DNA from 3 places in the Mesorhizobium sp. M0618 genome. Region 1 is predicted to be linked to each of the others. Evidence: predicted binding sites of a transcription regulator. Region 1 holds the regulator's gene; each other region holds the start of a gene.
The links. Region 1 encodes LexA, which represses DNA repair genes until DNA is damaged. Its sites were predicted from a motif close to TGTTCNNNNTGTGTTCNG; they were not measured.
Positions count from the first base shown of each region.

Region 2: a site for LexA is predicted at 5,897-5,914, ahead of NKJ04_RS07110 (PA0069 family radical SAM protein). Genes of this name have one in related genera too.
Region 3: a site for LexA is predicted at 8,275-8,292, ahead of NKJ04_RS26655 (helicase-related protein). Genes of this name have one in related genera too.

Region 1 covers NZ_JAMYQH010000014.1:27,862-38,218, forward strand. Annotated here, with positions in the region: gene NKJ04_RS16365 (ComEC/Rec2 family competence protein) at 1-1,716, shown strand, start outside; gene lexA (transcriptional repressor LexA) at 1,710-2,450, opposite strand; gene kynU (kynureninase) at 2,862-4,109, opposite strand; gene kynA (tryptophan 2,3-dioxygenase) at 4,189-5,025, opposite strand; gene NKJ04_RS16385 (AMP-binding protein) at 5,022-6,647, opposite strand; gene NKJ04_RS16390 (hormone-sensitive lipase) at 6,962-7,792, shown strand; gene NKJ04_RS16395 (molybdopterin molybdotransferase MoeA) at 7,841-9,046, opposite strand; gene moaC (cyclic pyranopterin monophosphate synthase MoaC) at 9,046-9,528, opposite strand; gene trpC (indole-3-glycerol phosphate synthase TrpC) at 9,531-10,343, opposite strand; gene trpD (anthranilate phosphoribosyltransferase) at 10,354-10,357, opposite strand, start outside.
Region 2 covers NZ_JAMYQH010000004.1:274,243-284,599, reverse strand. Annotated here, with positions in the region: gene NKJ04_RS07155 (putative signal transducing protein) at 1-111, shown strand, start outside; gene NKJ04_RS07150 (tRNA1(Val) (adenine(37)-N6)-methyltransferase) at 111-911, shown strand; gene NKJ04_RS07145 (S49 family peptidase) at 991-1,854, shown strand; gene NKJ04_RS07140 (membrane protein) at 1,983-2,168, shown strand; gene NKJ04_RS07135 (4-(cytidine 5'-diphospho)-2-C-methyl-D-erythritol kinase) at 2,189-3,088, shown strand; gene moaB (molybdenum cofactor biosynthesis protein B) at 3,075-3,629, shown strand; gene NKJ04_RS07125 (GFA family protein) at 3,767-4,189, shown strand; gene NKJ04_RS07120 (hypothetical protein) at 4,197-5,171, opposite strand; gene NKJ04_RS07115 (glycosyltransferase) at 5,315-5,839, opposite strand; gene NKJ04_RS07110 (PA0069 family radical SAM protein) at 5,989-7,143, shown strand; gene rnhB (ribonuclease HII) at 7,295-7,990, shown strand; gene NKJ04_RS07100 (F0F1 ATP synthase subunit B) at 8,122-8,613, opposite strand; gene NKJ04_RS07095 (F0F1 ATP synthase subunit B) at 8,624-9,223, opposite strand; gene NKJ04_RS07090 (F0F1 ATP synthase subunit C) at 9,287-9,511, opposite strand; gene NKJ04_RS07085 (F0F1 ATP synthase subunit A) at 9,597-10,355, opposite strand.
Region 3 covers NZ_JAMYQH010000030.1:58,647-69,003, forward strand. Annotated here, with positions in the region: gene NKJ04_RS26630 (response regulator) at 1-644, opposite strand, end outside; gene NKJ04_RS26635 (hybrid sensor histidine kinase/response regulator) at 774-2,543, shown strand; gene NKJ04_RS26640 (CarD family transcriptional regulator) at 2,716-3,297, opposite strand; gene fdxA (ferredoxin FdxA) at 3,664-4,002, opposite strand; gene NKJ04_RS26650 (RNA-binding S4 domain-containing protein) at 4,237-4,623, opposite strand; gene NKJ04_RS26655 (helicase-related protein) at 4,640-8,086, opposite strand; gene phbB (acetoacetyl-CoA reductase) at 8,808-9,533, opposite strand; gene NKJ04_RS26665 (acetyl-CoA C-acetyltransferase) at 9,627-10,357, opposite strand, start outside.

The DNA of each region.
Region 1 (10,357 bases):
GACTTCTCCTTCGACAGCTACTTTGCCGGCATCGGTGGCAGCGGGTTCTTTCTCGGCAATCCAAAGCTTGTCGTCAACGATGACGGCGACATGCCGCTGCCGGCCCGAATTTCCTCTAGCGTGGAAAATGCCCGCGAAGGCATCGCCGACCATATCAGGGCGAGCGTCGGCGGCGCCGAAGGCGAGATCGCCGCGGCGCTGATCGTCGGCGTGCGCGCCGGCATTCCCGATGACATCAATGAGGCGATGCGACGTACCGGCATCTACCACATCATCTCCATTTCGGGACTGCACATGGCGCTGGTCGCAGGCACCATCATGGGTTTGCTGCGCGGCGCCTTCGCCTTGTCTCCCGACTTTTCCGCGCGTCGCCCGGTCAAGAAGTATGCCGCCGCCGCCGCACTGTTCTCGATCGCGGCCTATCTCATCATCTCGGGAGTCGTCGTTGCCGCCGAGCGCAGCTTCATCATGCTGGCGGTGATGCTGATTGCCGTGCTGTTCGATCGAGCAGCACTCACCATGCGCAATCTGGCGATCTCGGCGATCGCCGTCATCGTGGTGTCGCCGCATGAGGTGGTCGGCCCGAGTTTTCAGATGTCGTTCGCCGCGACCGCGGCTCTGGTCGGCGCCTATGCCGGCTGGGCCGATCACCGCGCGGGAAAAGCTAGACCGCCGCCGCCAAAGCGATCCATGCCAGGTTTCCTGACGCGAAAATTCCTGCTGGCGGCAACCGGCCTTGCCATGACCTCGATCATCGCCGGAAGCGCCACGACGCTGTTTGCCATCTGGCATTTTCAGCGTGTCTCGCCGCTTAGCCTGTTTGCCAACCTCGCGGTTATGCCGATCGTCACCGTCGTCATGTTCCTGGCCGTCGCCAGCGCGCTGCTGATGCCTTTCGGATTGGATTGGCCGGCTCTCTACCTGATGGGTAAGGGCCTGACGATGATGATCGCCATATCCGGCTGGATCTCCGAGCGTTCGCCTGTCGACGGGGTCGGGCTGATTTCGCAACAGTCGGTCCTGTTGGTGGCAATTGCTTTGGTCATCGCGACGATGGCGACAACTTGGCTGCGGCTCGCTGCCCTGCCATTCGCGCTGGCAGGCTTGCTGACCGTCTCGGATACGCGCACGCCGGATGTGCTGATCTCGGAAGACGCCCGGCTGGTGGCGTTGCCGATCGGTGGCGGCGAGCTTGCCGTCAGCCGGGAACGGCCGAACGAATTCACCGTCGACAACTGGAAACGCGCCCTGACATCAGAAACCATCGTCGTGCCAGAGGTGTTCGACAACAGCTATGGGCAATTCGATGTCGCGGATGCCGTTGATCTGCCGCTGGGATCGCCGTTCTATTGCTCCTCAGGCGTTTGCGTGGCCAGGCACATGTCCGGTGCGATCATTGCCTATGTCGAGGACCGCAAGGACACCTGGAAAGCCTGCGGCTTCGCCGAGCTGATCGTCATCAATGACGCCACCGCGTATGACGCCTGTCACAATCCGCTGGTTCTCGTCATCACCAAGCGGCAACTGGCTCGCAAAGGCAGTGCCGCGGTCTTCTTCGATCGCCAATCGGCGACCACGCCGGCGACGATCAGCTTCGCGGTGGACAGCCCATATCGGCCCTGGCACACGCAACGCAAATACTCTCGTGAGGCAAGGGGGCTGGCACCCTTCAAGAAACCGGAGAAGCCAGCGGCCAACCCGCAGCCGGCTCAGTAGCGGCGGATCAGGCCGACGAGCTTGCCTTGCACCTTGACCCTGTCCGGGCCGAAAATCCGTGTCTCGTAGGCTGGATTGGCGGCTTCGAGGGCAATCGAGGCGCCCTTGCGGCGGAACCGCTTCAGCGTCGCTTCCTCTTCGTCGACCAGCGCCACGATGATCTCGCCTGGCTGGGCGGTGTCGGCGTTGCGGATGATGACGGTGTCGCCATCGAAGATGCCGGCCTCGATCATCGAGTCACCCTTGACCTCCAGCGCATAGTGGGCGCCGCCCATGATCATATCCGGCGGCACCGAGATCGAATGCGTCTGATGCTGGATGGCATCGATCGGCACGCCGGCGGCGATGCGGCCCATCACCGGGATCGACACGGCGGAGACCGCATCGTCGTCATTGCCAGGCGAGGGCATCCGCGAAGGCGCCGGCTTGATCTGCCGGCCAAGGGCACCACCCTGACCGAGACTGCCCTGGATGACGCTTGGCGAAAACTTCTTTGCCGCGTTGAGACCGGGCGCGATCGAGTCCGGCAATCGCAGCACTTCCAGCGCGCGTGCCCGGTTGGGCAACCGGCGAATAAAGCCGCGCTCCTCAAGTGCGGTGATCAGCCGATGAATCCCGGATTTGGAAGCAAGGTCGAGCGCCTCCTTCATCTCGTCGAAGGATGGCGGAATGCCGCTCTCCTTCAGGCGTTCATGGATGAACATCAGCAGTTCATGTTGCTTGCGCGTCAGCATGGCGGCCCCCAGGTTACCTGAAACCAGAATCGAAAAACAAACCCAGAACAAACCCTATCTGTTCCAGTTGTGTTCTGCAACCGTTTAAAGTTTAATGAATTTGTTAAGGCTGCTGAAATTATTTGGCGCTTGCCAGCGGATCGCGATCAACAGGCGCTAGGCACGGCGATGCGCCTGTTCACATTGAAATTATTATGGTTAATGACCTGTGGCTCATCCTCGACCCAAGGCTTGGCATTATCAGTCTATCGACCTCCACAAAGGACGATATCAATCTTCGGGACGTTCGTTTGCCGTGAACGAAACGGAGCCAAAACGCCAACGTCTGTTGGCATTTGTGGCTGGAAATTCAGCCCTCCGTCATCTGCCAGGCAGTGAGGGCGGCGGCGGTGGATCGCGGGGATCGTTGCGTCAGGTAACGGCTTCCTTGACCGCGAAACGGCGGTCCTTCCATGCGCCCGTGCGCAGAATATCCTCCAGCACCTCAACCGCCAGCCACACATCCTTGTAGCCGACATAGAGCGGCGTGAAGCCGAAACGGATGGTCGATGGCGCACGAAAATCACCGATGACGCCGCGCTCGATCAGCGCCCGCATGATTTGATAGCCGTGATCGTGAAGGAACGACACCTGGCTGCCGCGCCTGGTCGCGTCGCGGGTGGTCTCCAGCGTGAGACCGTAGGCGCCGCACCTGGCTTCGACGAGCTGGATGAACAGTTCTGTCAACGCGACACTCTTCTTTCGCAATGCCGCCATGTCGACGTCATTCCAGATGGCAAGCGCGCCTTTGAGCGCCCGCATCGACAGGGTCGGCTGAGTGCCGCACAAAAAGCGGCGGATGCCGGTGCCGGCAACATAACCCCGTTCGAAGGCAAAGGGCCGCGCATGGCCCCACCAGCCGCTGAGCGGCTGGCTGATATCGCCGTGGTGGCGCTGCGCGGCATAGATGAAGGCCGGTGCGCCCGGACCGCCGTTGAGGTACTTGTAGGTGCAGCCGATGGCGAAATCGGCATTTGCGTGATCGAGCTCGACGGGCAGGGCGCCGGCGGTGTGGCAAAGATCCCAGACGATCAGCGCTCCGGCCGCATGAGCTTTGCGCGTCAGCGCCGCCATGTCGCGCAGTTCACCCGATTTGTAATTGACGTGATTGACCAGCACCACCGCGACGTTTTCGTCGATCAGCTCTTCGATGGTCGGCGCGTCGACACCCGCGAGGCGCAGCAGGACGCCATCCCGGGTCGAGGCCACGCCTTCGGCGATGTACAGGTCGGTGGGAAAACTGTCACCTTCGGCGACGATGGCCGACCGGCCGGGCCGCATCTCCATCGCCGCGTGCAGCACCTTGTAGATGTTGGTCGATGTCGTGTCGCAGACAACGGTCTGGCCGGCCGCGGCTCCTATCAGGCGTCCGAGCTGGTCGCCGAGTTCGATTGGCATCTCGAACCATCCGGCCGTGTTCCAAGCTCGGATGAGATCCTGGGCCCATTCTTGGGTCGCCGCCTGCTGCAGCTCGCTGAAAACGGCATGAGACGCTGCCCCCAGTGAATTGCCGTCGAGATAGATCATCCCCTCCGGCAGAATGAAACGGTCGCGCATGGCCCGCAGCGGATCCGTGGCATCCATCGCTTCGACTGCGGCGAGATCAGGAATTCCACTCATGGTCGGTCAGTCCCCGGTTGTTCGCGAAGGGTTTTCCGCCACAGCGCGTCCCCTCGGTGTGCCTGTTTTCATTTCGACGTCAGAGCCGGGTGCGGACCGTCCACAGCTCCGAGAACAGCACGACCTCGAGCATTTTCTTCAGATACGAAGCACCCGACGTGCCGCCGGTGCCGCGTTTCAGGCCGATGATGCGCTCCACCGTGGTGACGTGGTTGAAGCGCCAGCGGCGGAAGTAGTCCTCGAAGTCGACCAGCTTCTCGGCCAGTTCGTAGAACATCCAGTAGCGCTGCGGATCGCGGTAGATGGTCTGCCAGGCGACCAGCACCTCTTCATTCTCGGTTCGCGTCTCACGCCAGTCCGTGCGCCTGGCATCGGCACCGATGTCGAATCCGTTGCGCGCCAAAAGCAGCAGTGCCTCGTCATAGAGCGACGGCTCGGCCAGGATCGCTTCCAGCTTGCCGCTCAGGTCGGGCCGATGCTTGTGCGGCCCGAGCATTGCCAGGTTTCGGTTGCCGGCCATGAACTCGATGGCGCGATACTGCCAGGACTGGAAACCCGAGGACTGGCCGAGCGCGTCGCGGAACTCGGTGTATTCGCTGGGCGTCATCGTCCGCAGCACGTCCCAGGCATTGTTCAGCTGCTCGAAGATGCGCGCAACGCGCGACAGCATCTTGAAGCTCGGCTCGAGCCGGTCGGCGCGGATGGAACGGATCGCGGCGCCAATCTCGTGCAGAGCAAGCTTCATCCAGAGCTCGGAGGTCTGATGCTGGATGATGAACAGCATCTCGTCATGCGCCGATGACAGCGGCGTCTGGGCCTCCAGCACTTTCTCCAGGTGCAGGTAGTCGCTGTAGGACATGCGCTCCTTGAACGACATCTGGGCGCCTTCGGACGCCGGATCGTACGGTTGGCTCAATTGATTTTCTCCGTGCGCAGCCGGAAGCGCTGGATCTTTCCGGTCTGGGTCTTGGGCAGAGCGGCGATGAATTTTACCGATCGCGGATATTTATAGGGCGCGATCGTTGCCTTGACATGGTCCTGCAGGCGCTTGGTGGTGAGGGCGTCGGGCGCGACGCCCTGCACCAGCACGACATGCGCCTCGACGATCTGGCCGCGTTCGGCGTCCTCTGCACCGATCACCGCGCATTCGGCGACGTCCGGATGCGCCAGCAGCGCCGCCTCGACCTCGGGACCGGCGATGTTGTAGCCGGCGCTGACGATCATGTCGTCGGAGCGTGCGGCGAAATGGAAGAAGCCGTCTTCGTCCTGCGTGAAGGTGTCGCCGGTGATGTTCCAGCCGTCGCGCACATATTCCTTCTGCCTGTCATCGGCCAAGTAGCGGCAGCCGGTCGGGCCACGCACCGCCAGCCTGCCGGTCGTGCCGCGCGGCACCTCGCGCATCTCGTCGTCGAGGATGCGCGCCTCGTAGCCGCCCACCGGCTTGCCGGTCGACGCAGGCTTCATGTCGCCAAAACGGTTGGAGATGAATATGTGCAGCATTTCGGTGGCGCCGATGCCGTCGAGGATCGGCTTGCCGGTCTTTTTCGTCCACTCTTCGAAAACCGGAGCGGGCAAGGTTTCGCCGGCCGAAACTGCAACGCGCAGCGACGACAGGTCGGCACCTTCATCCATGGCCTTCAGCATGGCGCGGTAGGCAGTCGGCGCGGTGAAGGAGATCGTCGCTTTGTAGGTCTCGATGATGTGGATCATGTTGGGTGGCGTCGCCTGCTCCAGAAGCGTCGCCGCCGCACCGAAGCGCAGCGGAAAGATAGCGAGCCCGCCAAGGCCGAAGGTGAAGGCCAGCGGCGGCGAGCCGACGAAGATGTCGTCCGGCGTCACCTCCAGGATTTCGCGAGCATAGGCGTCGGCGATGATCAGCAGGTCGCGGTGGAAATGCATCGTCGCCTTCGGAACGCCTGTCGTGCCCGAGGTGAAGCCGAGCAGCGCGACATCGTCGCGGCCGGTGTCAACTGCGGTGAACGTTACCGGCTTGTCGAGAGCGGCACGATCGAGTTCGGCATCATGGTTGGCGGTGCCGTCGAAACCGATGACCTGCTTGAGGAACGCGCTGTCCTTGGCGCAGGCAGTCATCTCGTCCATCAGTCTGGTGTCGCACAGCGCGACGGTAATCTCGGCCTTGTCGACGATCTTGGCGAGTTCGCCGGCGCGCAGCATCGGCATGGTGTTGACGACCACGGCGCCAACCTTGGTGGCGGCCAGCCAGCAGGCGACCATGGCGGGGTTGTTGGCGGAGCGGATCAGCACCCGGTTGCCGGGCTCGACGCCATAATTCTCGACCAGCGCGTGGGCCAGCCTGTTCGTCCAGTCGGACAGTTCCTTGTAGGTGCGGCGGCGGCCATTGCCGATCAGCGCGGTGTGGTCGCCCAGACCTTTCTCGACCAGCTTGTCGGTCAGTTCGACGCCGGCGTTGAGGCGTTCGGGATAGTCAAAGCCATCGAGCAGGATATCGGGCCATTGCTCCGGCGGCGGCAGGTGATCGCGCGTGAACGTGTCGATATGCGCTGAAGGCCCAAGCATGTCGCCGCTCTCCCGTCTGCTGCCTGGCCAGTGCGCGACGCGCCTTGGCTGGCTGTGGTGGATCTAAAAGTCCTGTTTTTGAGGAGGCTTGGTGTCGCCGTCGCACCTGCTTCGGGGATGCCCCCAGAAAGGGTACACATTGCAGGTTTTGGGCAGCACAGCAGACCTCCCATTGTCGGCTGTTCGTCAGGGCAGGATCGCACCAGTCGAAATTTGTTTCAAGCCTAAAATGTTTTTGTCCTAGAGCATTGACGCATGGCATGGCGGTGGCCATTGCTAGCGAAGAAGCGATGCCGTCTTGGGGAAGGGCACAGATGTTCGAACGTCACATCGTCGATTGGGATGATGCCTATGCCAACGGTGCGAATATCGCCGGCAGTGATCGCTGGCCGGCCGCATGGGCGAAGCCGGCGCAAGCATTCCGTGATGCGCTGTCGGCGCAGGGCCGGGCACGGCTCGACATCGCCTATGGCGAAGGGCCGCGCAATCGGCTCGATCTTTTCCTTCCTAGTGCCGCGCCCAAAGGGCTGGTGGCGATTATCCATGGCGGTTACTGGCTGGAGACCGACAAGAGTTTGTGGTCTCACCTTGCCAATGGCGCGGTCAGCAACGGTTTTGCCGTTGCGATGCCGTCCTACACGCTGTGCCCGGACATACGCATCGCCGGCATCGTCAGGGAGATTGGGGCGGCGATCGGCGAGGCGGCGGCAATGGTCGACGGACCGCTGATGCTGACCGGGCATTCGGCCGGCGGCCATCTTGCCACCCGGATGGTGACGACAACCACGCCGCTGGCTGCCGATGTGGCGCGGCGCATACGCCACGTCATTTCGATTTCAGGCCTGCATGACCTGCGTCCGCTCATGCGCACCGGCATGAACGCGGCGCTGGCCATCGACGAGCACGAGGCGCTGACTGAAAGCCCGGCGCTGCTGAGGCCGATGGATGGTGCCCGCATCACTTGCTGGGTCGGCGGCGGCGAGCGCGCCGAGTTCCTGCGTCAGAATGCGTTGCTTGCCAACATCTGGACCGGCCTCGGCGCCACCACCAGAACCGTGGTCGAGCCCGACCGGCATCATTACAGCATTGTCGAAGGCCTTGCCGATTCGGCGCATCCGCTGACGCAGAGCCTGATCTCGAACTAGAGCCGGGATCATTTTCTCGTCTGTTATGAATGGCTTGTTCGGGGTTCCTCAGCGCAGCATCAAAACGCTGCAAGCCTCGCCCGCGGCTGCTGCAGGGGCAAACGGCGCCCGCACGATCAGCCCGTTGGCGTCGGCCAGCATTCTCAGCATTGAGGAATCCTGGATACCGAACGGCGTCGCCACCGGTACGCCGTCATCTTCCCTGACCACGGCTCGGACATAGTCCTGGCGCAAATCATTGGCCGGCATTGCGGCGCCCAATCGCGCTTGGCGAACGTCCTGGCGATGATTGCGGCCGCCGAGCCGCGCCAGCAGCGGCTTCAGGAACAACTGCGAGCAGACCAGGCTTGCCACCGGATTGCCGGGCAGGCCGATGCACCTGATATCGCCGAGGCGGCCGAACATCAGCGGCTTGCCGGGGCGCATGGCGATCTTCCAGAAGCCGAGCGTCATGCCTTCGCCGGTCAGCACGTCGTGGATCAGGTCGTGATCGCCGACCGAGGCGCCACCAAGCGTCACGATGACATCCGCACCGGCCGCGACCGCTTGTCTGATCAGGGCAGCGATAGCCTCCTTGCGATCGGCGGCAATGCCGAGATCGAGCGCGCGGGCGCCGACCGATTGTGCAGCAGCGGCAACGCCATAGGCATTGGACGAGATGATCTGGTCCGGGCCGAGATCACTGCCCGGCGGCAGCAATTCGTCGCCGGTGGCGATGATGGCGACCAGCGGCCGTTTCACCACGCTCACCCGGGGATGGTTGGCCGATGCTGCCAGCGACAGTGCCGCCGGGTCGAGCAAGCGGCCTTTCTCCAGCAGCATGTCGCCTGTTGAAAAATCGAGCCCGATGCGGCGGATATTGCGCCATTGCGCTGTCGGCTCGATCACTTCGATATCGCCGCCGCCGAGGTCGCGGACATTCTCCTGGATGACGATGGTGTCGGCGCCTTCGGGCAGCGGCGCGCCGGTGAAGATGCGCACGGCCTGCGTCTGGCCGACCGTGCCGTCGAAGCCACGTCCAGCCGGCGCTATGCCGATCACCGACAGCCTGGATGGGACCGACGTGACGTCGGCGGCGCGCGCCGCATAGCCGTCCATGGCGGAAGCATTGAAAGGCGGCTGGGTGCGAAGAGCAACGACCGGTTCCGCCAGAACACGATCCACCGCCTCGAACAGAGGAACGCTTTCGCCGGCTAGAGGTGCCGCACCATCAAGCAAGCGTTCAAGCGCCTCCGCGATAGGAACCAGCGCCATCAGGCGCTCGCCTTGTAGTCACCCGACTTGCCACCCGTCTTTTCGACCAGGCGGATGCCGGAGATCACCATGGCGCGGTCGACTGCTTTCGCCATGTCATAGATGGTCAGGCAGGCTACCGAAGCGGCCGTCAGCGCTTCCATCTCGACACCCGTCTTGCCGGTGACGCGGGCGAGTGCTGTGACCTTCAGGCCCGGCAAAGCATGGTCGGGCTCGATGTCGACGGAAACCTTGGTCAGCAGCAGCGGATGGCAGAGCGGGATCAGTTCATGCGTCTTCTTCGCCGCCATGATGCCGGCGATGCGCGCGGTGCCGAGCACATCGCCCTTCTTGGCGTTGCCGGCGAGGATCATCTTCAGCGTCTCGGACTGCATCGCGACAAAGCCTTCGGCAATCGCCGTGCGCGTCGTCTCCGCCTTGTCGCCGACATCGACCATGTTGGCTTCGCCGTGCGCGCCGAGATGGGTAAGGCCTGATACCATCGTCAGATAGCCTCGGCCAAAGCCTTGCCTGTCAGCAGCAGGCGCGTCGCCGCGGTGACGTCCTGTTGCCGCATCAGGCTCTCGCCGACAAGAAAAGTGCCGATGTCGCTCTTTTGCAGCCTGAGGCAGTCGTCATGTGAGAAAATACCGCTCTCGCTGACCAGCAAGCGGTCGGCCGGAACCATCGTCGCCAGCCGCACTGAAGTGTCGAGGCTGGTCTCGAATGTGCGCAGATTGCGGTTGTTGATGCCGATCAGCCGCGACGACAATTTCAGCGCGCGCTGCGTCTCGGCCTCGTCATGCACTTCGACCAGTGCATCCATGCCGAGTTCGAACGCCGTCACCTCAAGTTCGCTCGCCAGCGCGTCGTCGACGCTGGCCATGATGATCAGGATGGCATCCGCGCCCCAGTCGCGGGCTTCGTAGACCTGATACGGATCGAACAGGAAATCCTTGCGCAGCGCCGGCAGCGCGACGGCGGCTCGCGCCCGGGTGAGAAATTCAGGCGCACCCTGGAAGGAGGGTGCATCGGTCAGCACCGAAAGACAGGCAGCACCACCCTTGGCATAGGCCTGCGCCAGCGCCGGTGGATCGAAATCGGCACGGATCAGACCCTTGGAGGGGCTCGCCTTCTTGATCTCGGCGATCAGCGCGAAGGCGCCGGATTTGCGCTTCGCTTCCAGTGCGGCAAGAAAACCGCGCGGTGCGTCGGCATCTTTTGCCCGGGCCTTGATTTCGGCCAACGGCACGCGTGCCTTTGCCGCCGCGATCTCGTCGCGCTTGTAGGCCTCGATCTTGCGAAGAATGTCAGACACGCTCTATCCGTTAT
Region 2 (10,357 bases), on a different contig from region 1:
GGGTCGATCGGCCTTTTGCAGAAACGCGTCATGGTCGATGCCGACCAGGCCGACGCGGCACGGCGCATCCTCAGGGATGCCGGCATCGCCAACGAAATCCGCGGAAAATAATGTCCGCCGCGCCCGCCGCCCTTGTCCCGGACACGCCGGCCCATACGGTCGACGCTTTCCATCGCGGCCGGTTCTGGCTCGTCCAGCCCAAGCAGGGCGGCCATCGCGCCGGCATGGATGCGATGATGCTGGCGGCATCCGTGCCATCGACCTTTGGCAGGCGCCTGGCCGATTTCGGCGCGGGAGCCGGAGCTGCCGGACTGGCGGTGCTGTCACGCTGCCCGGCGGCAGAGGCGGTGCTTGTCGAACGCGCGCCGGAAATGGCGGCCTTCGCGGCGGCGACGCTTGCCCATCCCGGCAATGCCCATCTCAGCGATCGCGCCTCCGTGCTGGTCGCCGATGTCACCGTATCGGGCCGGGCGCGGGCGGCCGCCGGCCTCGCCGACAACGACTTCGACTTCGTCATCATGAACCCGCCTTTCAATGCTCCCCGGGACCGCGCCACATCGGATCGCCTGCGAAAGGAAGCCCATGTCATGGAGGACGGGCTGTTCGAGAGCTGGATCAGAAGTGCGGCGGCGGTGGTCAAGCCGCGCGGCGGGCTCGCCGTAATCGCCCGGCCCGAACAGCTCGGCGCCATTCTCGATGCGATCACAGGCCGCTTCGGCGATGCCGAGATGCTCGCCGTCCACCCTCGTCCCGATGCGGCGGCGATCCGCATCGTCGTGCGGGCAGCGCTCGGGGCACGGGGAAAGCTTGCCATACGCCCGCCCCTGATGCTCCACGCGCAATCAGGCAACGGCCCCGACGAGCGCAGCGAAATCATCGCCAACGGCCTCGCCTCGCTGTTCGGAGATTGAGCTATTCTGCCCGGCGACATTGCCGTTGGCCGGGAAATCCCTACATGCCTGCAACCCATCGACCGGAGACTGCGCCCTCGTGAAACGCCTTATCAACCGCCTGCTGCCGAAATCCTGGCGCTCCACCGCCGTCACTATTCCGGTCATCCGGCTGCACGGCACCATCATGGCAGGCGGTGGCCAGTTTCGGCCGAGCCTGTCGCTGGCTTCCACCGCCGGCCTCATCGAGAAGGCGTTTTCCTACGACGCGCCGGCGGTCGCCATCTCGATCAATTCGCCGGGCGGCTCGCCGGTGCAGTCTCGGCTGATCTTCAAGCGCATTCGTGACCTGGCCACGGAAAAGGACAAAAAGGTACTGGTCTTCGTCGAGGACGTCGCGGCGTCGGGCGGCTACATGATCGCGGTCGCCGGCGACGAGATCTTCGCCGACCCGTCGTCCATCGTCGGGTCGATCGGTGTGGTCTCGGCTTCGTTTGGCTTCCCGGAACTGATGAAGAAGATTGGCATCGAGCGACGTGTCCACACCGCTGGCCAGAACAAGGCGGTGCTCGATCCGTTCAAGCCCGAGAAGAAGGAAGATGTCGAACGGCTGAAGGCGCTACAGCTCGAGGTGCACGCAACCTTCATCGACCTCGTCAAGGAGCGGCGCGGCACGAAACTGAAGGACGACCCGGAACTGTTCACCGGCCTGTTCTGGACAGGCATCAAGGGCCTCGAACTCGGTCTGGTCGATGCGCTCGGCGACATGCGCACTGTGCTCAAGACCCGTTTCGGGGCGAAAACCCAGCTCAGGCTGATCACGACACCGCGCGGTTTTCTTAGCCGCTTCGGCCTGTTCGGCTCAAGCAAGGGCTTTTCAGCGCCCGATATCGTAGCCGCTGCCGCCAGCGGCGTGATCGATGCGGCGGAAGAGCGCGCATTGTGGTCTCGCTTCGGGCTTTGAAAACTCGGCAGAACCGTCTAGCATGAGAGCTTGAGTTTCATGCATGTCGTGTTGCCAAAAGCGGGTCGACATGCATCAACCGACCCGACCGGCCGCCTTCGCCGGCCCAGCGTGGGAGGAGTTTTGGCATGCCGCAGATCATTTTCTTCGCCGTCGTTGGCGTTGCCGCCTATTTCGGCTACCGCACCTTCATTAGGGAAGCCGAGCGTGTGACCGCCAAGGTGCGACGCACAGAAAAGCAGACGGCCAACGGCGCGATCGGCACTTTGGTCAAGGATCCGAAGACCGGCGAATACCGGCTGGCCAAGGACTGAGCATCATCCCGCAGACGATTGTGGACACCGACATCGGGTCGCGTAGCTGGCACGCACACGCCAAAATCAATCTTGCGCTGCATGTCACCGGCAGGCGCCCTGATGGCTATCATCTGATCGAAAGCCTGGCGGTGTTCACGCGGTTTGGCGACAGGGTCGAAATCGGGCTCGCCGACAGCGATGAGTTTACCGTGTCCGGCCGTTACGCCCCGGCCGTCCCTCTCGATGCAAGCAATCTGGTGCTCAAAGCGCGCGACGCCCTGCGACAGGCGGTCGGGCAAGAGCGCACACCGCCGGTCGCCATCCGGCTCGAAAAGAACCTGCCGGTCGCCTCCGGCGTCGGCGGCGGTTCGAGCGACGCGGCAGCCGTGCTGCGCGGACTGGCGCAGACTTGGGCCCTGGACATCGATGGCACCGAGCTGGCACGGATCGGCCTCTCGCTTGGCGCCGATGTGCCGATGTGCCTTGCGGCGAAGCCGCTGGTCGCGCGCGGCATCGGCGACGAGCTGTCGATGGTGCCGGATTTTTCGGCGCTTGGGCTGGTGCTGGTCAATCCGGGCACGCCGATCTCGACGGACGAGGTCTTCGCCGCGCTTTCGCGTCGTGACAACGAAGCCTTGCCGCCGCTGCCACGCAGCATCGATTTCCACAGCCTGCGCAACTGGCTGGAGATTACTCGCAACGATCTTGAGCCGGCAGCGCTGGCGATGCAGCCCGCCATCGGCAGGGCGGTGTCCTGGCTGAACAAGGCTGGATCTGGTTTTTCACGAATGTCCGGGTCCGGCGCCACCTGCTTCGGCCTATTCGAGACCGGTAATGTCGCCAAGCGGGCGGCCGCCGAAATTCGCGGCCGCCAGCCCGACTGGTTCGTTGCCGCGACGCGCAGCATCGCATCGGAGGGCGCAGATGGCCAGAATTGACGAGAGCCGCTCCTTCATTCCCGTGCGCATCGCGGTGCTGACCGTTTCAGATACGCGCAGCCTCCCCGACGACAAATCCGGCCAGACGCTGGCCGACCGCATCACCGAGGCCGGCCATCTGCTGGCGGCCCGCAATATCGTCACCGACGACCGCGAGAAAATCCGCGACACGGTTCTGGCGTGGTCACAGGACAAGAATATCGATGTCGTCATCACCACCGGCGGCACCGGCTTCACAGGCCGTGACGTGACGCCGGACGCGCTAGAGCCGATCTTCGAAAAGCGCATGGATGGCTTTTCGGAAGTGTTCCACCGGATTTCCTACGACAAGATCGGCACCTCGACGATCCAGAGCCGGGCGACCGGCGGCGTCGTCAACGCCACCTTCGTCTTCGTGCTGCCGGGCTCGCCAGGCGCCTGCAAGGACGCGTGGGACGGCATCCTGAAGGCGCAGCTCGACTACCGGCACATGCCGTGCAACTTCGTCGAGATCATGCCGCGCCTGGACGAGCATTTACGGCGCGGCAAATCGGCTTCGTAAAAGCCAGGCAAAGCGTCGGTTCCACGCCGCTTTTGCAGGCAGAACATCACCGGTGCCTTCGAAACACCATTCCAAACCGAACCTCGGAAAAGTACCTTGCCTGAAGGCGATCATCGCCATCACGACAAGGCAGAACCATGACCACGCATACCGGCGGATGCCATTGCGGCAACATACGCCTTGCATTTTCAACCGAACTCGACCCATCGCAAATCGAAGTTCGCGCCTGCCAATGCTCGTTCTGTGTCAGACATGGTTCGCGCGCCATTGCCGATCCGGACGGCAGACTGACCATCTCGGTCCAGGATGAGGCGCGATTGCGAAAATATCAGTTCGGGCTGAGGACGGCCGACTATTTGATCTGCCGGGATTGCGGCGTCTATGTCGCCGCAATCGCCGGAGAGGATGACGCAAGGGCGATCGTCATCATCAACGCCCTGGACGACCGAGAGCGGTTCAATCAGGAGCCGGCTCGTGTCGACTTCGATGCCGAAAGCCGGGCACAGCGCCAAGCCAGGCGCCGCGCTCACTGGACGCCTGTCGAGATGAGCTTCGGATAGGCAGCTCTCAGCGGATGACCGGCTCGCCATGAAACCGTCGGCGCGACGGCGGCGATACGCCGAAGCCGACTTCCATCATCAGTCGCGGCGTGCGTGCCGGCACGGTGCCCATATGAAAGCCAAAGGGGTCCTCGACGAAGCCGAGACCGGCCTCGCCGGTCAGCGTCACCGGGCTCTGCTCGCCATAGACATCCAGAACCTGTTGCGCGGGATGGCCGACCAGAAGGGTAAGCTGATGCTTTAGGCTGCGGCGCTTGTGGCTGCCCCTGACATAGACATGCGGACCGGTGTCGGCGTCGACCGGCTTGAGGTAGAAGAAGAATTTCAGCATGCGCCAGTCGTCGAGGTCAAAATGATACTTGCCGAGCGAGGCGAGGTTCTTGTCGGCATCCGAAGCGGCACCTGTGGGAAAACTCCACCAGACCCGCGTCGTGATCAGTTTCGCCTGGCCGCCGAGATAGTGCGCGGCAATATCCAGAAGCAGCGGATCGCGCTGGATGGCAAGCGCCGCCGGGCAGTCGAGGATGCGCTCGAAAAAATGCCCGCTAAGCAGCGAGCGGCCAAGGCGTTTCTCGGCCTCGGCATGTTCCCCCGGCATGAATTCGAGACGGCGGTCGAAATTGCCGAAGCAAGGCGTGCGCCCGGCGAAGTCGGCGATCTCTTCATGGATATCAGGCGGCAGGACCAGGCCTGAGAACAGCCCGTCGGAGCGCAACGCATCGACGACCGCTCCCCGTTCGACACCGGCAAACATCGTATCCCCGGCATTGGCGACCGGGCGGGCGCGCTTTGCGCCGAGCCAATGCATGCGGCGTCCGGGCATGGTGCGCGCCAACACGAACATCGGCAGCCAGGCAGGGTTCTCACGCAGGTCCGTCAGATAGGTTGGAATACGCACGGCGATGCGCCGCAGCAGGCTGCCGTTGCGCGCAATGGCCTCGAGACTGGCCGCGCCGGATGTGTCGGGGGTTGAAAGCTTCATTGGGTCCTCGGCTATGAGAGCACCACCGATGCCGCATCGGTGCTCGCCTCTCGGCATGACCCAAACCCAATTCCCGCTTGAACGGAAGCTAACCCCGCGTCAAACTTTGTGCAATGCACAATGACCTGAGCAACTGCAAAAAATCACGTCGAGGGGCGGCGCTCCTGCTTGGCCGGCGCCATCCAGATTTCGGCGTCGAGCCGCTTCGTCGCGAGGCCGCGGGCGATGGCCTCGGCACTGCCGGCACTCTTGGCCGCGGCCGCCGCCTGACGCTTGCTGATTAGCAATCCGTCGGCCAAGGCGCGGTTTCCCGAAAAGACCCGGGCCAGGAATGGCGTGCGACTGGCTCGCGTGCGCGAAAACCGTGCCGCCATGGTCTGCCTGGCCGTATGGGCGACAACTTCATCGATCCAGCCCTCCACCAGCCGCGCGCCCGGCTCCAGGAGCAGCAACCAATCCCCCTTGGCCTGGCGGATGCCGGCAGCGACACCGCCCGTCACGTACTGACAGCCGGCATGCTCGGCCACATGATGCGTCTGGTCGGTAGAGCCTGTGTCGCAGACGATGACTTCACGCACCACGCCTTCGACCGCGCCGCCAATCAGCGAGGCGAGCGTGCGGGCGAGGCCCTCCTCGTCGTTGCGGGTTTCGATGAGAACACTGAGCATCCTTAGCCGAATAGCGGAAAGCGCCCGACAGCGCCAGTTTTGCATCGCACCATAGAAAGTTCTTGCTTTGTTCTTATCAACGAAATAGGAATAATTTCATGAGCAGAGCGATTCGACACAACATGGACAGTCCCTGGGAGCGGGCGAAAATGGAACAGATCGTGCGCGCCGACATTGCAGCTTTCGGAGCAGGAAGAGCCGAGATGGCCAACGCGATGGTCGAGCAGAGCGGCATGCGTGTCCGCCCGGACCGCAACCGCGGCAGGTCAGCGGGTATCAATCCGTCCGGCCGGTTCGAGCCGGTCAGCCGGCACGTGTTCGACGATGGCTGGAATTCGCTGGAGGAACTGCCGCCCTTCAAGACCGAAGTGCAGGTCGAGAAGCCGCGCACAATCATCACCCGCAACGAATCGCCCGACATTTCCTTCGACCGTTCCATCAACCCCTATCGCGGCTGCGAGCATGGCTGCGTCTATTGCTTTGCCCGCCCGACGCACGCGTTCATGGGCCTGTCGCCGGGTCTGGATTTCGAATCGAAGTTGTTCGCCAAGCCTGATGCGGCGCGCTTGCTTGACAAGGAGCTTTCGAAAGACAGCTACCAGCCGCGCACCATCGCCATCGGCACCAACACCGACCCCTACCAGCCGATCGAGAAGCAATACCGGATCATGCGCGAAATTCTCGAAGTGCTGGAAGCGCGCGGCCATCCAGTCGGCATCGTGACAAAGTCCGCTCTGGTGACGCGCGATATCGATATCCTGTCACGCATGGCCGAACGCGGGCTCGCCAAGGTGGCGCTGTCGGTGACGACGCTCGACCGTATGCTGGCGCGCACCATGGAGCCGCGCGCGTCGACACCGACCAAGCGGCTGGAAGCGATCCGGCAGCTTTCCGATGCCGGCATTCCGGCGTCGGTCATGGTGGCTCCTATCATTCCGGGCCTGACCGATCCGGAGATGGAACGCATCCTCGATTCCGCACGTGCGGCCGGCGCGCGCGAAGCGGGCTACGTGATCCTGCGCCTGCCGCTGGAGGTCAGCCCGATCTTCAAGGATTGGCTGCTGCGCCATTATCCCGACCGCTACCGCCATGTGATGTCGCTGGTCCGCTCGATGCGCGACGGCAAGGACTACGATTCGGAATGGGGCAAGCGCATGAAGGGCGCCGGTCCCTACGCCTGGCAGATCGGCCGGCGCTTCGAGATCACAGCCAAGCGGCTCGGCCTCAATGCCGAACGGCGCACGTTGCGAACCGACCAGTTCGTTGCCGCCGGGAAAGATCAGGTGCAGCTGACGCTGCTTTGAGAGACAATTCGTCGCGATGGTTTGATCCGTCGCGGCACCAGAATCCCGTCCGGCCTGCCCCGGCCTGCAGACGGTGCCCTCCCGGTCCGGCGCCCCACCCGACCCGGAGGGACTTGCGGAGAATCAGAGCCGATGCGAACCTCGCCGCAACATGGCTCGCGCGCGTTCTGATTCTCCGCCTCTCTTTGAGATCATCGAGAAGCCTGACTTCTCCTTCGAGACGAAGGCGATGGCGGAGGGCCTGTGGCCGGTCGCCGGGATGGACGAGGCCGGCCGTGGCCCCCTGGCCGGGCCGGTGGTCGCCGCGGCCGTGGTGCTCGATCCCGCCAACATTCCGGACGGCCTCGACGATTCCAAACGCCTCAGCCATTTGCAGCGTGAGGCCTTGTTCCTGCGAATTCTTGGCTCCGCGCAGGCGGTCTCGATGGCCTCAATCAGTGCCGAGGGCATCGACGGCAGCAACATCCTCAAGGCAAGCCTGGAAGCCATGCGGCGCGCCCTTGTCGGACTGTCGGTCCGACCGAAACTAGCCCTCGCTGATGGACGCGACGTGCCGCCGGGGCTGCCTTGTGAAGGGCGCGCGCTGATCAAGGGCGACCAGCGTTCGCAATCGATCGCTGCCGCCTCGATCGTCGCCAAGGTGATGCGTGACCGCATGATGTGCGGCTGCGGCAATCATCACGACCGCTACGGGTTCGAAGTCCACATGGGCTACGCCACGGTTCGCCATCGCACCGCGATCGAAGCGCATGGCCCGGTGGCGCGGCTGCATCGCGTGTCGTTTTCGCCGTTCAGGCTGGGTGGCGCTGAAGTGGTCGAAGAAGAGAGCTTTGCTGGGCTGGATTGAGCAACGGCAGCAGCGACAAGTCAATCTCCCCCTTGTGGGGAGATTGACCGCTTCGGCGTCTCACGCACTCTCCAAGCAAAAAAGCCGCCAGGTTGCCCGGGCGGCTTTAATTGTATGAGGGCTGTGAGGGCTCAGTTCAGCTTCGACTTCACGTCCGCAAGCGAAGCCTTGAACAGATCGGCACCGGCCTTGGCGTCGATCTTGCCGGCAAGCAGCGCGCGCGCTGCCTCGACGGCGATATCGACGGCGCTGGCGCGGACTTCGCTGATGGCGTCACGCTCGGCTTGGCCGATCTTCTGCTCGGCAAGCGCGGTGCGCCTGACAACATAGTCCTCGGTCTTCTTGTGCGCTTCGGCGGCAAGCATATCGGCTTCGCGCTTGGCGGCGGCGACGATGTCGGCGGCCTCCTGCTCGGCTTCCTTGCGCTTGCGCTGATACTGGCCAAGCAGTTGCTGGGCTTCCTCGCGCAGCCGGCGCGCTTCGTCGAGTTCGTTGCTGATCCTTTCGGCGCGGGCGTCGAGCGCCTTGGCGATCAGGCGAGGCACCTTGATGTAGACGGCAATGCCCAGGAAGATGACCAGGGCAACCGTGGCCCAGAGCGTTGCGAGAGATGTGGCGTCCATGATGCGCTCCTCACCGGGCCACGGATTTGACCGCGGCCGCGATCTCGGCCTTGCTGGCCTTGCCGCCAACCAAGGCTTCGACGATCGCCGAAGCGGTGTCCTCGGCGATGCTGCCGACTTCCTTCATGGCATTGGCCTTGATGGAAGAAATGCGAGCCTCGGCTTCGCCAAGCTTGGCGTCGAGCGCGGCCTCGACCTTCTTGCGAGCGGTGTCGGCCTCGGCCTTGGCCGCGTCGTTGGCCTGCTGGCCGATCGCGTTGGCCTTGGTCTTGGCTTCCGCCAGTTCCTGCTCGTAGGCAGCAACGGCAGCGTCGGCCTCGCCCTTCAACTTGGCCGCCTGGTCGAGGTCCTGCGTGATGCGATCGTTGCGGACATCGATGATGCCGCCGACGCGTGGCATCACCACCCGCTTCAGGAAGAGATAGAACAGCCCGAAGGTGATCGCCAGCCACAGAAGCTGCGACGGGAACGTCGCCGGATCGAATGGCGGAAACGTGCCATGCGCTTCAGCAGGCACGCTGGTGCCGGAATGCGTCTCGCCTTCCGTCGCAGCGTGGCTGGTATCGGCTGATGGCGCGGACTCTTGCGCAAAGGCAGATGTCACGAACATGGACTATCCCCGAAATTCAGGCCCGCCGCTTGCGCGGCCGGCCTGTCCAATCTTCCCGAGTGCTCAGCCGAACAGGGCCAGAAGCGCGATGAGAAGCGAGAAGATGCCCAGAGCTTCGGTCACGGCGAAGCCGAAGATCAGGCGGCCGAACTGGCCATCGGCAGCCGACGGGTTGCGCAGAGCGCCCGCCAGGTAGCTGCCGAAGATGTTGCCGAGGCCAATGCCCGCGCCACCCATGCCCAGGCAAGCGATGCCGGCGCCGATGTACTTTGCTGCTTCTGCGTCCATTTGTTCAACTCCTTTGGATCTAAAATTCCGTTGCGATTCCATCCGGCGCCAATGTTGGAAATTCCTGGGCCGGAAACTTTTGGACCTAATGCCCGGGGTGCAGGGCGTCGTTGAGATACATGCAGGTCAACACGGCAAAGACGTAGGCCTGCAGGAAGGCGACCAGCAGTTCCAGTGCCGTCAGCGCCACCGCCATCGCCAGAGGCAGGATAGAGCCGGCGACGCCGACCGCGCCGAGCGCGCTCAGGCTGACCACGAAGCCGGAGAACACCTTCAGCGTGATGTGGCCGGCGAGCATGTTGGCGAACAGACGAACCGAGAGGCTGACCGGGCGCGACACGAAGGAGATCACTTCGATCAGCACCACCAGTGGCAGCAGGAAGACCGGCACGCCATGCGGCACGAACAGTTTCAGGAAGCCAAAACCATGCTTCATGAAGCCGTAGACGACCACGGTTGCGATCACCAGCACGGCAAGGCCGAAGGTGACGATGATGTGACTGGTGACGGTGAAGAAATACGGGAACAGGCCAAGCAGATTGGCGACGAGCACGAACATGAACAGCGAGAACACGAGAGGGAAGAACTTCATGCCTTGCGTGCCGGCGGCATCGCGCAACATGTTGCCGACGAACTCGTAGGCCATCTCGGAGACCGACTGAAGCCGCCCGGGAACCAGGCTGCGGCTCGACGTCGTGAGAAACAGGAATCCAGCCGCGACGATCACGGTTGCGACCATGAACAGCGCCGAATTGGTGAAAGACAGGTCATAGCCGCCGATGTCGATCGGAATCAGCTTGTTGATATGGAACTGGTGGATCGGATCGACCTTGTCAGCTGCCACGT
Region 3 (10,357 bases), on a different contig from region 1:
CCCAGACGAACCGCGTAGGCGGTCAGTTCGGCGGTGTTGTGGAGATTGAGCTTGCCCATCAGGTTTTCGCGATGCTTGCGAGCGGTCGGCAGGCTGATCCCCAACCGTTCGGCGATGTCGCGCGTGATCATGCCTTGCGCCACCAGTTGAAGGATCTGCCGTTCGCGCCGCGTCAGCGGCACCGGGGAGAGGATTTCCTGTGCGGCTATCGGCTCGCTGCCCCTGCCCATATCGCTGACGGCGAAGCGAACGGTTTTCGCCAGATATGTGCCTCCGTTCTTGACCGCTTCGATGGCGGCGCCAAGTTCCTCGGGATCGCCGTCCTTGGTCAGGTAGGCGTTGGCCCCGGCACTGAGCGCGGCGCGCACCGTCCTCGGCTCGATATTGGCCGTCAGCACCACGATCCGCAGGCGTGGCGCCAAGGTCCTGATGGTGGCGATGAACTGCATCCCGGCGACACCTGGCATGCCGAGGTCGAGGATCAAAAGGTCGGCGCGCGTGCTTCGCAGCTGGCCAAGCAGCGCCTCGCCATCCGCAGCCTCGGCGACGACCGAGACATTGTCCATTGCCGAGATGAGCAGCTTCAGCCCCTCGCGCACGATGGCATGGTCGTCGGCGAGTATGGCGGTGAGCGGGCGATTCATCAGGGCACCATCCAGGACTGCAGCGGCGTATATGGATCGATCGCCAATCTATGCGAAACAGGTTGCCGGTAGATCAACGGTACCGGGGAAGACCGCCCGGAGAATACTTGGGGCAATTGGAGGGCTTCGATGCAGGAAGACAAGATACGCCAGGCCCTGATCGAACTCTTGTATCGCAATTCCTACGGCGTGGTCATCTCCAACATCGTGATCTCGATGGCGGCGGTCTATGTGCTGAGAACGGCCGTTTCCACCAATTGGCTGATCGGCTGGCTAGCGGCGCTGTATCTGCTGACGGCTATCCGGGTGCTGGCGTCGCGCCGTTTTTTCAGCCGCGCCCGGGATCGCCACTCGATCTTGCGCTGGGCATGGCTGGCTACGGCGTTTTCCTGCATGTCGGGCCTTCTGTGGGGTGTGCTTGGCTGGGTCGGCTTCATGCCCGAGGCGCCGATCGTGCTGTCCTTCACGGTCATTGTCCTAACTGGTCTCGTCTGCGGCACGGTGCCGTCTCTGTCGGCCTTTCCGCCGGCGCTGGTTGGTTCCATCCTGGCAACGGTGGTGCCGGTCGCCCTTCGCTGCCTGACCACCCAAAGCGATATTTCCGGCGCCTTCCTGTTCCTGCTCGCATCGCTGGTGGCGATCAATTTCTACTACTGCCGTATCACCTACCGCATGCTGCGCGAAACCGTCAGCCTGCGATTGGAGAACGAAACGCTGGTCGAGCATCTGCAAGAGGAACGCGACAGGGCGCAGACCGCCGACCGTGCCAAGACGCGTTTTCTGGCGGCGGCGAGTCACGATCTGCGCCAACCGATCCATGCCCTGAGCCTGCTGGTCTCGACGCTTGCCGTTTTGGGGCAGCGCGGCGACGTACCCTCCGGCGAGGCGCGCGAGCTGGCCAGCCGAGCGAAATCGGTTGTCAGCAACTTCAGTGGGCTGCTCAACGCTTTGCTCGATATCTCCCGGCTCGATGCGGGCATCGTCACGGTCGCGAGCGAGGCGGTGCCGCTGCGCGACCTCTTTGGTGATCTTCGCAATGAATTCGCCGCCGAGGCGAAACAGCGCGGACTTAGGTGGCGCGTGGTCGACAGCGGCCTCTACGTCGACAGCGACCCGATGATGCTGAAGCGCATTCTCAACAACCTGGTGTCGAATGCCTTTCGCTACACCAAGCAAGGTGGTGTCCTGCTGGGCTGTCGCCGGCGCGGCGCATGTGTGGAAATACAGGTCCTGGACAGCGGCCCCGGCATCCCCGCCGATCAGCAGGGGATGGTCTTCGAGGAGTTCGTGCAGTTGCAGAACCCGGCGCGGGACCGCACGCAAGGCCTGGGACTCGGGCTCGCCATCGTTCGCCGCACCGCCGAACTGTTGGGGCACCCCCTGAAATTGGCTTCGACATCCGGACGCGGTTCCCTGTTTTCCATCACCGTCGCGAAGGCCGGCGCGGTGCAAGCTCGCTTAGCGGTCGACACGACATCGCCGGTCAGCAGTGCCGCGGGCATCATCGTGGTCGAGGACGAGGGCGATGTTCTCGATGCCATGGTGCGCTTGCTCAGCCTGGAGGGACATCGTGTCTATCCCGGCCGCTCCGCCGGAGAGGCGCGGAAGGCCCATGCGGCGGCGCTGGCTGCCGGCGATGCGCCGGTCGACCTGATCATCGCAGACTACCGTCTCGAGAATGATACCACCGGCACCGACGCGATCCGTGCGCTTCACGCCCATATCGGCCGCGTTGTCCCGACCATCATCATCACCGGCGATACCTCGCCTTCGCGCCTCAAAAAGATCAGCGCCAGCGGCAGCCGCATCCTGCACAAGCCGATCGCCGACGAGGAATTGCGCGAAACCATTGCTGCGGTCTGCTTTGCTGGCAAGGCGACAAGTGGGGACACACGTTAACCGAAAACGCGCGCTGGACGGCCCGGAGCGCGCCAGCAAGCCGCGATGCAGCACGCCGGTGCGCAGTACATCATCAACATCGAAGCTGCCGCCCGAAAGCAAAAGAGGCCCCGGTCAAACCGGAGCCTCCAATCGTTTCAGGCAGGATCTCTCGAATCAAAGGCGAGAAGGATCAGGCAGCTTCTTCCTGCTCGGCCTCTTCGTTGTCGGCCTTGGCGCCACGCTTAGGGCCCTTGTTGAGGTTGACCTCGATCAAGCGCACGGCTTCGGTTTCCGACATGCGGTTGACGGCCGCGATCTCGCGGGCCATGCGATCGAGCGCCGCCTCATAGAGCTGGCGCTCGGAATAGGACTGCTCCGGCTGGTTGTCGGCACGGTAGAGGTCGCGCACGACTTCCGAGATCGAGATCAGGTCGCCCGAATTGATCTTCGCATCATATTCCTGGGCACGGCGCGACCACATGGTGCGCTTGACGCGGGCGCGGCCCTGCACGACCTTCAGCGCGCGCTCGACATAATCCTCTTCCGACAGCTTGCGCATGCCGATGGAGGTCGCCTTGGCGACCGGCACCTTCAGGCGCATCTTGTCCTTCGAAAAGTCGATGACGAACAGTTCCAGCTTGTGTCCAGCAACTTCCTGCTCGTCGATCGAGACGATCTGGCCGACGCCGTGCGCCGGGTAGACGATGTACTCGCCGGTCTTGAAACCGTGACGCGCAGCGGTGGACTTCTTCTGCGGGGTGATCGTTGCCATTACGCCCTGAACTCCTTGTTGTGGCACCGGCGTCCTGCCGGTCCGAACTCGCGCGATCGGGGAAGCCGATCGTTAGCCGCACAACAGATGAACCCATCGGAAAAGCCGGACCGGCAAACGCGACATTGCGACCGCCTGGCCCAGATCGCTCTGGTCCGAATGGGATTTTCACCTTTCAGTGATTTGGGGCGTCTGCGCCATAAATCGACGTTGTGTCACCGGCATGTTTCGCTGATGTAACACAAAAAGTCGGAAGAATCAAGGTTTTGCTGCACAAGCGAAGGCCACAGGCCAGCGCCGCCTGTCAAGCCGGTTAATGCGACGTGCCTCTTACCCAGCGTAATACCGGCCTTTGCGGCCGTGTTGTCAATCGCCTTCGCCGGGCTCTGCCGAGAAGTATTTCTCGAACTTGCCGGCCTCGCCGTCGAAGGATTTGGCGTCGGCCGGCGGTTCCTTCTTGGCGGTGATGTTGGGCCATTTGTCGGCGTATTCGGTGTTGACCTGCAGCCATTTGTCGAGGCCGGGTTCGGTGTCAGGCTTGATCGCGTCGGCCGGGCATTCCGGCTCGCAAACGCCGCAGTCGATGCACTCGTCGGGATGGATGACGAGCATGTTCTCGCCTTCGTAGAAACAGTCGACCGGACAGACTTCGATGCAGTCCATGTATTTGCATTTGATGCAATTGTCGGTCACGACATAGGTCATCGGTCGGCTCCGGGACGTCCCATTTTGTTGGGCTTTTTCCGTCAGGTAACGCCTTTGTCGACCGCTTGCAAGGGTAGCCATTGCGGACGGTGCCGGTGTTTCCGGAATGGAATTCCAGACTGAAGGCCCGGCGGAAGTCAGTCATGTCCCGCAGAGCGTCTGTTTGCCGGGCTCAGTTCTCGCCTCAGGCGTGCCGTTGTCCCAAAACCGCTGCGTGTTTTTGGACGCCAGGCATCAGTCTTCGCCGAGCAATCGGTCGGTCTGGCGACGTTCCTTCTTGGTCGGGCGGCCGCTGCCGGCCTCGCGCAGCCCCGGAATTGCATCGGGAGGGGCTTCGCCCTTCGGTGCGGGCGGTGGCGACATGTCCTCGTAAAGCGTACGGGCCTCCTCGGCCGGGCCGCGCCGCGTACCGGCGCCGAGCACCTTCCAGATGAAGATGCGGCGCTCGAGCGTGATGGTCAGGACGTCGCCTGGCTTGACCTGATCGGAGGCCTGCGCTGCTTTGTCGCGATTGATGCGAACGCGGCCGGCGACGACCAGTTTTGCCGCCAGCGAGCGCGATTTCACGGCGCGTGAGAAGAACAGCCATTTGTCGATGCGCTGGCGGCCTTCGGCAACCATCGAAGCGAGCCGGGTTCTACTTCTTCAACTGGTCGCGCAATGCGGCGAGCTTGGCGAAGGGCGAATCCGGGTCGAAGCGCACCGGGCGCTCCTCGCGCGGCTTGGGCTGGAAGGCAGGCTTGCCGCCCCCAGGGCTTCGATCGGGACCACCTTTGGCATCCGGCCTGCCACCCTTCCAGTCGGGACGGCCCTCACGGCGGTCGGGACGCTCGCCTTGCGGCCTGCCGTCACGCCGCTGTTCGCCTTCGGCCTGCGGCTTGGGTTTGAATTTCGAGCGGTCGAAGCGCGGCTTGCCGGCTCCATCGCGCCGGCCTTCATGGGCAGGCCGTTCTCCGGGTGCAGCTACGGCCGGTGCGCCGGCGGTATCCACGGGTGCATCGCTTCGACCGCGCGCTTGTCCGTTGCGTGGGCGATTGTTCCTTCGGTTGTCGTCGCGGTTGCGCGGACGCTGTTCGAACCGGCCCTGACGCCACAACAGGATGGGTTTTGGCGCTTCGGCTTCCGGAGCGGGTTCGCCGGCGGCTGCTTCATTCACCGCCACAGGTTCGTCCGGCGCGGCGTCCGTTGCCGGCGCGGCATTTGACACCAACTCGGCCGTTGCGGCTTCTTCTGCCGCTGCAACTTCGATCTCGGCAGTCTCAGTCTCTGCCTGCGGTTCAATCGGCGCCGGTTCGGCGACGTCGGGCGCAGCCTCGGCTACAGGCGCTTCGTCTTGCACGGTTTCGACAGGAGCGTCCGCCTGTTCTTCCACGGCAGGCGCAGCAGGTTCAGCCGCGGCGTCGGGGGTGATTTCGGCGGGAATTTCGGCCGCGGTTTCCGAAACGGCCACTGCGTCCGATGCCGGCTCCGACCCTTCGACGGCTGCCTCTGCTGCGGCATCCGTTGCCGCGGCTTCCGCCGCTTCGGCCTGCTCGGCTCGTGCAGCTTCTTCCGTCGCAAGCTTCGCCACCGCCGCTTCGCGCGCGGCATTGTCCTGTGCTTCGAGCCGCGCCTTGACCTCGACGGCCGGCTTCGGCTCGGCACGATAGCCGAGACCCTTGAGGATTTCTTCCATGTCGTCGGCGGTGGCGCCGAGGATCGACATCATCGGCGGCGTCACCATGAAGGACTGGCCGTCATAGGCGCCGTCCGGGCGCTGACCGAGGCCGGGCTTCCAGTTGGTCGCCGGACGGATCAGATCCGCCAGCCGTTCCAGTATGTCGATGCGCACGGCGCGACGGCCGAGATTGCGGTAGCCGGCAAGCTTGTAGAACGTCTTGTCGAAAGCAGGGTCGATCACCACCGAGGTGCGACCCGAGGCGAGCGCATGGACCACGTCGCCAAAGCCCGGCTTGTCCTTGCCGTCGTTCTTCAGCGCCCACAGCAATGTCACCAGCCCGGCAGGCGCCGGCTTGATCAGCGCCGGCACGAAGACATGGTAGGCGCCGAAGCGCACGCCAAGCCGGCGAAGGGCGGCGCGGCCTTCCTGGTCGAGCGACTTCATCTCCTCGGCGATGTCGCGGCGGTTGATGAGGCCGAAATTCTCGACCAGCTGGAAGGCGATGCCGCGGCCGATGCCGGAAATCTGGTCGGCGTTCCTGAGATCGACCAGCGGCTTCAGCAGCGACTCGATCTGGAAATTGACGAATCGCTCTGCACGCGCGGCGACCTTGTCGCGCGCCGGGCCGGTCAGCTGTTCGTCGGCCAGCAGCACCAGCCGCGGCTTCAGCGCGTCTTCGCCTGATACCAGCGTGCCGATCGGCGCGCCGATCCAGCGCAGCGTGCCGTCCGAGCCAAGCGCGATGTCGCCATTGGCCGAGGCGCCAAAGCGTTCGGCGCGAGCCTCGAACTCGGCGGCCAGCGCCTTCTGGGCGGCGGTGCGCACCGCCTTGGCGTCTTCACCGCCGGCGGTCTGGTCCGCGGTGAAGCGGAACCCTTGCAGCTCGCCGACATGATGGCCTTCGACAAGGACGGTTCCGGTAGGACTAATTTCGGCTTCAGGCATGGTATTTTCTCTAAGGCGCCGCATGAGGACGGAAGTCCTGCGGTCTACGAAGCGTTTCGTCAACCGCTCATGCAGCGCATCCGACAATCTGTCTTCGATTTCGCGCGTCTTTTCCTGCCAGTGTGCCTGATCGGCCAGCCAGCCGGGCCGGTTCGACACGAATGTCCAGGTGCGGATCTGGGCAATGCGATGCGACAGCGTGTCGATGTCGCCCTCGGTGGTGTCGGCGCGGCGCACCTGCTCAGCCATGTAATTCTCGTCGACATGGCCGTGGCGTGCCAGGTCCGTGTAAATGGAAGCGATAAGGTCGGCATGCTGCGCCGGCGCGATCCTGCGGTAGTCGGGCAGCGCGCAGGCTTCCCACAGCAGCGCCACGCGCTTGGCATTGGTGGTGAGTGCGCGAATGTCCTCGTCGCGCGACAGATGCTCGAGCGCCTGTGCATCGACGGCAGGCAATGCCCGCGTCAGTCCCTCGACGGGGGCGTTGGTCTCGATCGAGCGCTTCAGCGCGTCGAGGCTGGCGAAGTCGAAATGCGCGGTGCGCCACTGCAGCACCTTCACCGGATCGAAATCATGGCCTTCGATCTTCTTGATCAGCTCTTCGTCCAGCGGGTCGACCTGGCCAGTGACGCCGAAGGTGCCGTCGCGCAGATGCCGGCCGGCGCGGCCGGCGATCTGGCCGAGCTCGGCCGCGGTCAGGTTGCGATACTGGAAGCCGTCGAACTTGCGGTTCTGGGCGAAGGCGACGTGGTCGAGATCGAGGTTGAGACCCATGCCGATGGCATCGGTGGCGATGAGGTAGTCGACATCGCCGGACTGGAACAGCGCCACCTGGGCGTTGCGGGTGCGCGGCGAGAGCGCGCCGAGCACGACAGCGGCACCACCCTGCTGGCGGCGGATCAGCTCGGCGATTGCGTAGACCTCGTCGGCCGAGAAGGCGACGATCGCCGTGCGCCGCGGCAGGCGGGTCAGCTTCTTGGAGCCGGCATAGGCAAGATGCGACAGCCTCGGCCGCGTCACCACCGAGACACCCCTCAGCAGGCGCTGCAGAATGCCATGCATGGTGGCTGCACCGAGCAGCAGCGTTTCCTGGCGGCCGCGCAGATGCAGGATGCGGTCGGTGAAGATGTGGCCACGCTCGAGGTCGCCGGCGAGCTGCACTTCGTCGATGGCGACGAAGGCGGCGTCGGTCTCGCGCGGCATGGCCTCGACAGTGCAGACCGAATATCTGGCGCCCGGCGGCTGGATCTTTTCCTCGCCGGTGATCAGCGCCACTTTGTGGGCGCCGACCTTTTCGCAGACACGGGCGTAGACCTCGCGCGCCAGCAGCCTGAGCGGCAGGCCGATGATACCACTCTCATGCGCCACCATGCGCTCGATTGCGAGATGGGTCTTGCCGGTGTTGGTCGGCCCGAGCACGGCGGTCACGTCGCGGCCCGACAGGATCAGCGGCTCGGTGTGTTTGGGCTGGATGTTCATCAACCTAGAATAAGGCTTCTGGGACCTGGAAATAAGGCTTCTTGGCCTCTGGTTGTCGGGAGCGTGCCTCAAATGGCGCGTATGACAGGCGACACATAGGGATTTCGGGCGCGAAGCGAAAGCGGAATGTTCCGTCGGCGGCGAGAAGGTGGTTTTGTCAAGCTTTCAATCGGCTGCGGATTAACGGATAGAACGAGTCTGGAACGAATCGGCGACGAATCAGTGACTCCTGCAGATTCAGCTTTTGTTCACGGCTACATGTGGATTTCGCGACCGCGAGTCGCACCACATGCTGAATCGCTGAACTGGCCCGTTTCATGCTAAGAGGGCGTTGCCGTTAACCTTTGCCTGGAAACAATCACGGTGGCTTGGCGCGCCTCGACCAACATTATGAAATTGTTGATCTTTCTTAACCTGCGTTAAGCAGTTGGGCAGGCGATTTCCGGCTGTCGTCGTTAACGTTCAGCTCATAGCCGGAACGAATCGGCGACGAATCGGCGATGGCGTAATTTTCCCGATTTGTTCACCTCAATATCTTGTGTTGTGAACAGTTTATCCACCGAGAATCCACAGGTTGCCAGGGAGCTTTTGCACAGGGCTGCTGCCGGCTGTTAACCTTCGCGTGCCGAATTGGGTCAGCTACGGTCGCGAGCACGTCAAAGGGACCGTGCCGGAAACGGGCCGGTGTGCCGGCCCGTCGATCTCCTACATCGCCACGTCGTCAGGCGAAGTATTGGCCACCGTTGGCCGTGATGGTCGAGCCGGTGATGAAGCCGGCATCTTCGGATGCGAGGAAGACTACGCAGCGCGCGATCTCTTCCGGTTCGCCGAGGCGACCGACGGGGATTTGCGGGATGATGCGGTCGTTGAGCACCCTCTCGTCGATCGCCTTGACCATCTCGGTGGCGATGTAGCCAGGGCAGATGACGTTGACGGTGATGCCCGCGCGGGCTCCCTCTTGAGCGAGGGCTTTGCTGAAACCGATGTCGCCAGCCTTCGCGGCGGAATAGTTGACCTGGCCGGCCTGGCCTTTCTGGCCGTTGATCGACGAGATGGTGATGACGCGGCCGAACTTGCGGTCGCGCATGCCGCTCCACAGCGGATGCGTCATGTTGAAGACGCCGGACAGGTTGGTGTCGATGACCTCATTCCACTGCTCGCGCGTGATCTTGTGGAACATGGCGTCGCGGGTGATGCCGGCATTGTTGACCAGCACCGAGACCGGGCCGAGATCGGCCTCGACCTGCTTGATGCCGGCCGCGCAGGAATCATAGTCGGCGACCGACCATTTGTAGACCGGAATGCCGGTCTCGGCCTTGAATTTCGCCGCTGCGGCGTCATTGCCGGCGTAGTTCGCGGCAACCGAATAGCCGACGGTCTTCAATGCGATCGAGATCGCCGCCCCGATGCCGCGCGATCCGCCTGTGACGATTGCTACCTTGGTCATGCATTTCCCCTTTTTTTGATACCGCCCTGTTGTCGGGCTTGGCAGGCACTGGATACAGAACGGGCGGCTCGCGCCGCCCGGTTAGTGAGTTCTTCAGAGTGCTTCGATACACATGGCGACGCCCATGCCGCCGCCGATGCACAGGGTAGCGAGACCCTTCTTGGCGCCGCGCCGGCGCATCTCGAAGACCAGCGTGTTGAAGACACGGGCGCCGGAAGCACCGATCGGGTGGCCGATGGCGATGGCGCCGCCATTGACGTTGACGATCGAGGGGTCCCAGCCCATGTCCTTGTTGACGGCGCAGGCCTGCGCGGCAAAGGCCTCGTTGGCCTCGACCAGGTCGAGATCGCCGACCGACCAGCCGGCCTTTTCCAAGGCCTTGCGCGATGCTGGGATCGGGCCGGTGCCCATGATCTGCGGATCGACGCCGGCGGTTGCCCAGGACACGATGCGTGCCAGCGGGGTGATGCCGCGCCTCACCGCTTCCGCCTCGCTCATCAGCAGCGCGCCGGCGGCACCGTCATTGATGCCGGAGGCGTTGGCGGCGGTCACCGTGCCGTCCTTGTCAAAGGCCGGCTTCAGCTTGGTCATGGCGTCGAGCGTGGCGCCATGGCGGATGTATTCGTCCTGGTCGACAATGGTGTCGCCCTTCTTGCCCTTGAGTGTGACGGCGACGATCTCGTCCTTGAACTTGCCGGCCTTTTGCGCGGCCTCGGCCTTGTTCTGCGAAGCCAGCGCAAACTGATCCTGGTCTTCGCGGGTGATCTGGAACTGACGTGCCACGTTTTCGGCGGTGTTGCCCATGTGATAACCGTTGAAGGCAT